2 regions of the Pseudoalteromonas sp. SG44-1 genome follow, and region 1 is predicted to be linked to the other one. Evidence: predicted binding sites of a transcription regulator. Region 1 holds the regulator's gene; the other holds the start of a gene.
What was found. The regulator sigma-54, encoded in region 1, starts transcription at its own class of promoters, with help from an activator protein. The targets are predictions, from matches to a motif close to GTTGGCACGNNNNTNGNNT.

Region 1 (4,207 bases):
ACCAGCGAAGGCACGAGCTCATGAATAGTGCGCGTTTAATATTATGCGTATTATTTGTCGGCTGCATGGTATGGCTGTGGTATCCGTATTTTTATCAAAGTACCGCCATAAAACAACACCAAGAAGATATAATAGCAAAACCTGATTATACTGCGGTGGCATTAAAACAAACCGCATTTGATGAACAAGGTAAAATTAGCCACAAAGTAACAGCTGCAAAAATGGAACTCTACCAACAGTTAGGGTTCACTTACTTTGAACAACCTATTTTTACACTCTATAATCAACAGCAGACGTGGCAAATTAATGCCGATGAAGCCACCTTATATGAAAATCATCAATTAATTTTAGAAGGTAATGTGGTTGCTAAAAACCTGACCAATAATGCCATGATTGAACATATAAACGCAGATAATATTCAGGTTGATATTGAACTACAAACCATGAGTTCAGAACAACCAGTTGAATTAATCGGACCAAATTTAAAAATCACTGGGCGCGGTCTCCATGCCGACTTAAAAGCCGAAGTGGTAGAACTAATTAACCATACGCGAACCATATATTATGACCAATAAATTTGCTCACTTGCTTGTTATACCAAGCTTATTCATTGCTTTTGCAAGCTTTGCTGAAAATACGACACCACCTGCAGATCAAGTCTCTATCAGTGCTGACACGCAGCTTGCCCAACTGAAAGACAATATCGGTATTTTTGAAAAAAATGTTGAAATCATTCATGGTAACCGCCGTATCAAAGCGGATCGACTTGAAGTCCATAAGCGCGAAGATTTAGGCGATAACAAACAACTACTTGTCGCAACTGGCAGTCCGGCTTACTTTGAAGAAAAACAAACTGATGGCACAGTAATGAGTGCCAGTGCTGATGAAGTCCGTTACGATGTCGCTAAGCGCTATTTAACCTTGGTTGGCAATGCACAAGTCACTCAGGCAGGTCAAAAAATCAATGCCAAAAGCATTACCTATGATATGGACCAGCAACTGATCAGTGCTGAAAAAGGCGCAAGCTCAAGCGATCGTGTGCACACCATTTTGGTACCAGTAGACAGTAAAAAAGACAAATCTAAAGGGCAGCCATGAGTACATTAAAAGCTGAATTTCTAGCAAAAAGCTATAAAGGTCGCCAAGTTGTAAAAAGCGTGGGTTTAGAAGTTAGCGCAGGCAGCATTGTTGGCTTATTGGGTCCTAATGGCGCTGGTAAAACCACCACCTTTTATATGATTGTGGGTTTAGTTCCAAGCGACAAAGGTAAAATCAGTATTGATGATAATGACATCACCTTACTGCCAATGCACAGTCGCGCACGGTTAGGGATTGGCTACCTGCCACAAGAATCATCCATCTTCCGTAAATTAACTGTTTATCAAAACCTGATGGCTATTTTAGAAACTCGTAAAGAGCTGAATAAACAAGCCAGAGAAGAAGCGCTCGACAGCTTACTTGATGAGTTTAGCATTCAACATATCCGCGACAGCCAAGGTATGGCATTATCTGGCGGTGAACGTCGTCGAGTTGAAATTGCACGCGCTTTAGCCGCAAACCCAAAATTTATCTTACTTGATGAGCCTTTTGCTGGCGTTGATCCTATTTCAGTGTTAGATATAAAGAAGATTATTGAACACCTTAAAAACCGTGGTATTGGCGTGCTTATTACCGACCACAATGTACGAGAAACCCTTGATGTTTGTGAAAAAGCCTACATAGTTTCTCATGGGGAGTTAATTGCATCAGGTACCCCTGAGCATGTACTCGCCGACCAAACAGTCCGCGATGTTTACCTGGGCGAGCAATTTAGGCTATAAAGCCACGCTCGGCTAAGTATCTGCTAGACTTAACGATGATAACAATAAAAGGATTGTTAGAGATACATGAGGCAATCACTCCAGCTGCGCATGGGCCAGCAACTTACAATGACACCACAGCTGCAACAAGCAATTCGCTTATTGCAACTCAGTACATTGGATCTCCAGCAAGAAATTCAAGAAGCGCTCGACAGCAATCCATTGTTAGAGCTAGAAGAACATGAATATTCAGACGACACGGCTGGTAAAAACGAACAAAAACAAGATAACGATGACTTAACCGTTAGCGCATCAGCAGACGACAAGCCAAGCGAATATGAACAAGAAAGTAGCGAAGCATTAAGTAAAGAGACCTTAAGTGACGAAATGGCTATGGACGTCACCTGGGACGAATACATGAGTGCTGCGCCAAATACGTCATCTGGGCCAATGCCTGAAGATGAGTCAATTTATCAAGGTGCCTCAACTGAAACCTTGCACGAATATCTAATGTGGCAATTACAACTCACACCTTTTAGTCCAACCGATGAAGCCATTGCCATTGCGATTGTTGAAGCCGTTGACGATTCAGGTATTTTAACCTTGAGCTGCGAAGACATCGCAGAAAGCTTAAATCAAGGTAATAACGAAGAAGAAATCGAACTCGACGAAGTGCAAGCAGTGTTAAAACGCATTCAGTTGTTTGACCCTGTTGGTATTGCTGCGCGCAGCCTACAAGAATGTTTATGTATTCAATTAAATCAATTTGATCCTGCAACTCCTTGGATTAGCGAGACAAAAATGATTTTAACTGATCATATCGATTTATTAGCTAGTCGTGACTATCGCACTTTGATGAAAAAGACTAAGCTTAAAGAAGATGAACTAAAAGAAGTAATGACACTGATCCACAGCCTTAACCCAAAGCCTGCGGATACCATAGTACGCGAAGAATCAGAGTATGTTATTCCTGACGTTTCGGTGAAAAAAATTAAAGGTCGCTGGGTGGTTGAACTCAATCCAGACAGCATGCCAAAAATTAGAGTGAACAGCCAATATGCGGCGATGTCACGCTCTGTAAAATCAAGCACTGACAGCCAATTTATACGCTCGCATTTGCAAGAAGCTAAATGGTTTATTAAAAGCCTAGAAAGTCGTAACGAGACGTTACTCAAAGTAACCAACTGCATTGTTAAACAGCAGCAAGGATTCTTTGAGCATGGCCCTGAGGCCATGCGCCCTATGGTACTAAACGACGTTGCCGAAATGGTTGAGATGCACGAATCAACAATTTCTCGTGTAACCACCCAAAAATACATGCATACCCCTCGTGGTATATTTGAGTTAAAATATTTTTTCTCGAGCCATGTAAGTACTGAGAACGGCGGCGAATGCTCATCGACAGCCATTCGAGCATTGATCAGAAAATTGATCAGTGCAGAAAACTCAGCGAAACCATTGAGTGATAGTAAAATTGCAGATATATTGGCAGAGCAAGGTATCAAAGTAGCTAGACGGACTATTGCAAAATACCGCGAGTCACTGGCTATTCCACCGTCAAATCAACGTAAAAGTTTGATTTAAGGCGTAAAATCACAAGAGGAAAATGCTTATGCAACTAAATTTAACTGGTCGTCATGTAGAAATTACTGATTCATTAAGAGACTATGTAAACAATAAGTTTGCCAAGCTTGAAAGGCATTTTGATCATATCAATAATGTCCATGTCATTCTTGATGTAGAAAAGCTAAGCCAAAAAGCAGAAGCCACATTACATGTCAGTGGCGCTGAATTATTTGCCTCAACTGAGCACCAAGACATGTATGCAGCCATTGACGGACTAATCGACAAACTTGACCGTCAGGTAATTAAACACAAAGAGAAGCACGCTCGACACTAACACTATGAAATTAAGCTCACTTATTTGCCAGGACTGCAGTAAAGCTGCGGTCCTTTTTAATAGCAAAAAACGGATCATTGAATTTATCAGCCAATTGGCTCATGAACAACTTCCTCAGCTATCACAACAAGAAATCCTCAACGCACTACTGTCGAGAGAAAAACTAGGTAGTACGGGTATTGGTCGTGGTATTGCTATTCCTCATGGCCGTATGAGTGGTGTTGAAAACCCGCTAGCAATAATTATAGTGAGTGAATCACCGATTGATTTTGATGCGATAGATAATCGCCCAGTTGATATATTTGTAGCTCTCATCGTGCCAGATGGTGATAGCCAACTTCATTTGAAGACGTTAGCCACAATTGCTGATAAACTCAACGACAAAGATTTTTGTAAACAACTACGTAGCGCAAAAACAGACCAAGATTTGTATCACGTAATTGCTGCGCAATCGTAGCCAAATGAAGGAGAATTTACATGGAGTTAATCATCATCAGTGGGCGTTCTG
Region 2 (4,207 bases), on a different contig from region 1:
GCACTTGAACGAAAGGAAAAACAAACGAAAATACACACTATTATGGCAACCGATTTTGCCACTGTACTAGCAACCCAACCACTGCAAGATGTTGCTCGGTTTTTTGTTGATAACCGCCATGGTTGCATGCCTGTGATCACTGAAAAAAATAAACTCGTGGGTATACTTACCTCGTCAGACTTTGTACGCCTAGCGGCCGCTTTATTATCTTAATGCAAGGTGATAATAAGACCGCTATCCGTATAAAATGAATATAAACTCGTGTAATCGTGTATGCCAAGTAGTCCTTGGCACACACTACAGCCAGCCTTTGTGTTTAAAAAATAAATAAGGGGCAAAGCCCGATAGCAACATAATGCCAATTGCAAATGGGTAACCCCATTCCCATTGCAGCTCAGGCATTATATTAAAGTTCATCCCATATACACTGGCGACTACGGTAGGTGGTAAAAAAACCACCGAAGCAATAGAGAAGGTTTTGATAATTTGATTTTGTTCAATGTTAATAAAACCTTGTGTTGAATCCATCAAAAAGTTCACCTTATCAAACAAAAAGGTACAGTGAGACATTAGCGTATCTATATCAAGTACAATTTCTCGTAGTGATTCGCGATCCTCATTTTGTACACCTAAACGACGTATTAAAAACGAAATATTGCGCCGCGTATCCATTAAACACAAACGCACTTTCCCATTCGCATCCTCTAAACGCGCGATACGACTGACCGCTTCTTCTAGATCAGAGTCATCTTCTTCTAGTACATATGCACTGAGCTTCTCTAACTGATGATGCATATCCTCGAGCATATCAGCATGGTTTTCGACTTTTTGATCGAATAATGTAACCAATAACTGTTTTGGCGTATCACACATTACTTGACCTTTACGTGCTCTTAAGCGTAACAATCGAAAGTCAGCCAGCTCGTCATCGCGAATGGTCAGCAAACAGTTATCCTGAAGTAAACAGGCCACTGTTACCGTATTAAAACGTCCTTCATTGGGCGACATAAACAATGCGTGCACATGCAAGCCTTCATTGTCGATAAAACATCGCGATGAAGCTTCAATCTCTTGCACATCCCCTGACTCAGGAAAAGTTATATTGAGCGTTTTTGCGAGCGTATTTCGCTCATCTTCCGTTGGGTTGATTGTGTCAATCCAGTGTGCATTTCTGATTGATGCTTCAAGAGAAGTATCGGATGAAGGCTCTAACTCTCTGATCACCCCCTGCTCGATAGAAAAAAATCTCAACATGCACTTCTCCTTTAATAACAAGATGGGTTGAGTATATGTAAGTGATGATTAATCAACAATGATAATACACTTCTGTATCACAGTTATTATTGAGAGTAAGTAATTCGCTAACACGTAACAGCATCTTTTATTTTGCAGATTTTACAAAAAAGTGCATATTTTTCATGGCATTTCAAAGAAATGCTTTCATCACCCAACTTCAAAAAACATATAAATTATTAAATATCAGAAACTTAAAAAATAATTTTTATCGGCACAGCCATTGCTTTATATAAACTAACGCATGTTCATAGACTTTATTAGACGCTGTGAACATTCCTTATAAATCAGGAGGAATAATGAGTAACAATAACGAAACAAACAAAATCGCTGAATTTACTGCCCCAGGTATGAATGAAGAATCTGCAAAAAATACCATTGCTACACTTGATAACCGCATGGTCGCACTGATCGATTTACAATTGACTCTAAAACATATTCATTGGAATGTAGTTGGCCCAAATTTTATTGGCGTGCATGAAATGCTCGACCCTCAGGTTGAAGTGATCAGAGCAATGACCGACACCATCGCCGAGCGAATCGCTACGCTGGGCGGAGTTCCGGTTGGTACTCCAAAATCGATAGTTGATCGTCGTTCATGGCAAGATTACGCAATTGGTAAGGGCTTGGTAAAAGATCATTTAGTTGCGCTTGATAAAGTATACAATGGGATTAATGGCGATCACCGAAGTGCGATTGGCAAGCTATCAGAGCTCGATCCTGTATCTGAGGATATGCTAATTAGCCAACTTGCCGATTTAGAACAGTTTCAATGGTTTGTGCGTGCACACTTAGAATCGTCAACGGGCAAACTCAATAGCTAATCTAGCGGTTTTGTGTTCAGTTTAAACTGATTCATTTATATTTAAAGTCAAAGATCAGGCTATTTAAAGCCTGATCTTTATTTATTACTGCTCAACAATAATACCGCTATTTTTTGTTTATATTAGATCTTAAACTGACCTACCAAATCGCCTAAACTCTCCCCTCGACCAGCTAAGTGATGACTGACTGATGAGGTTGTTTTAATTGAACGAGTAAGCTCATTAACGATTTCTTGAATCGCAAAAACGTTACGGTTAATTTCCTCAGTTACACTACTTTGCTCTGTGGCAGCGGTAGCTATTTGTGTGCTCATATCGTTAATTGTAGTAACCGAGCTGGTTACCGCTCCTAAACTTTCAGAAATTGCGCGAGATGACTCAACTGAGCGATTACAGCTTTGCTGACTTGCCAACATTGCCTTTACCGCAGCCGTGACTAGCGTATGTAACTCATTAAGCATTTCATTAATCTCTAACGTACTCTCTTGTGTACGACTGGCTAAACTTCTCACTTCATCAGCTACAACCGCAAAACCACGGCCTTGCTCGCCAGCCCTTGCAGCTTCAATAGCCGCATTAAGGGCCAGTAAGTTAGTTTGCTCAGCAATGCCACCGATAACACTTAATACACTGTTAATTTTTTTAGATTGTTCACTTAATGAATTAACCTGTTCAGCAGCTTGATTAATCTCACTCATTAAATTTGAAACTTCTTCTAAAGAAACATCTACACATTTTTGAGCATTGGCAACATCTTGCGTGGCTGACTGGGTTGATACCGCCACTTGTGTGGTATTTTGCGCGACTTCCTGAGATGTTGCTGACATTTCGGTGATCGCCGTTGCTACCAGCTCAGTTTCATGATTATGGTTTACTAACTGATTTTCAATTAACTGTGTTTGTGTATTGATATCATTTGATGAATCTTTTACATCACGGGTTACATCTGCCACATTGGTGATAATGCTATGTAGTTTACTAACAAACACATTAAATGAATTACCCAATTGACCAATTTCATCGTTACTATGCACTTCTAAGCGCTTAGTCAGATCACCTTCGCCTTTTGCAATATCATCTAAGTTTTGCACCATATTGTGAATTGGTTTTACCATATTGTTTGCCGCAATTAAGGCAAAAAACACCGTCAACACCACCCAAAATAATGCAATTAATAACAGGGTCGTTACTTTTTCATTCATATGAGCTTGTATTGTTGCTTGGTACTTTGTTAGCTCAGCTTCAATATCATCCATATAAGCGCCCGTTCCTAGCATCCAATCTGTACCAGGAACCATCGCTGCATAGCCCATTTTTTCAACTAAACCCGTTGTATTAGGCTTTTGAAAATCATAATAAAAAGCACCGCCACCTTGTCTTGCTTGCTCAAGCAACCCAACAATTATTTTTTTACCATTAGGATCGGTCATGGCTATTTTATTTTGCCCTTCAATTGCATCACCCAATAACGCATGGAAAATACTAACGCCTTTTGTATCATAGATAAAAAAGTAACCATCTTTACCAAAAGTGAGATCTCGCAATGCATTTTTTGCATCTTCTTTAGTCCCCTTGGCTAGTTCGTAATTAATTATTTGGCGGCCTATCTCAACCTCAGTTGCTAATAAACTTTCTTTGTCAGCAATTAATTTTGTTTTAAACGATACAAAATTTTGCTGCTGATTTTGATACTCTAAATAATATGAGCTGGCCATTAAACTAATTAACAGCAGCGTGAGCGGCAAAATAGCTAATAGCAACAGCTTATTTTTCAGACTTAGATTACTCATTTTTCCTCACGTGTAACAATGTAAAGCTCCATAGTATTGATACATCGAGAGCTTATAAAAACTGTAATTATACTGCCAATTACAATTAAGTGTTTATTTGAAATCAAAAGCTATTCAAATACCATATTCACATATATATAGATTCTGGATATAAGACAAACGTATAGTAGCCGCAAAGCTACCATAATAAATTTTTACTAGTACAGTAAACGTAAAAATTGCTAGCCAACAAAAACACAATTGCACAATAATCACACAACACGCAACTATAAATGAATATTGAACTGATTTTGGCCTCGC

Region 2: a site for sigma-54 is predicted at 1,504-1,522, ahead of dps (DNA starvation/stationary phase protection protein Dps). Genes of this name have one in related genera too.

What each region holds. Positions count from the first base shown of each region.
Region 1 covers NZ_JACJEW010000051.1:10,276-14,482, reverse strand. The annotation lists gene kdsC (3-deoxy-manno-octulosonate-8-phosphatase KdsC) at 1-24, shown strand, start outside; gene lptC (LPS export ABC transporter periplasmic protein LptC) at 21-575, shown strand; gene lptA (lipopolysaccharide transport periplasmic protein LptA) at 565-1,098, shown strand; gene lptB (LPS export ABC transporter ATP-binding protein) at 1,095-1,820, shown strand; gene H5187_RS18490 (RNA polymerase factor sigma-54) at 1,887-3,383, shown strand; gene hpf (ribosome hibernation promoting factor) at 3,412-3,699, shown strand; gene ptsN (PTS IIA-like nitrogen regulatory protein PtsN) at 3,704-4,156, shown strand; gene rapZ (RNase adapter RapZ) at 4,177-4,207, shown strand, end outside.
Region 2 covers NZ_JACJEW010000013.1:6,421-10,627, reverse strand. The annotation lists gene H5187_RS08145 (HPP family protein) at 1-213, shown strand, start outside; gene corA (magnesium/cobalt transporter CorA) at 298-1,254, opposite strand; gene dps (DNA starvation/stationary phase protection protein Dps) at 1,593-2,117, shown strand; gene H5187_RS08130 (methyl-accepting chemotaxis protein) at 2,240-3,907, opposite strand.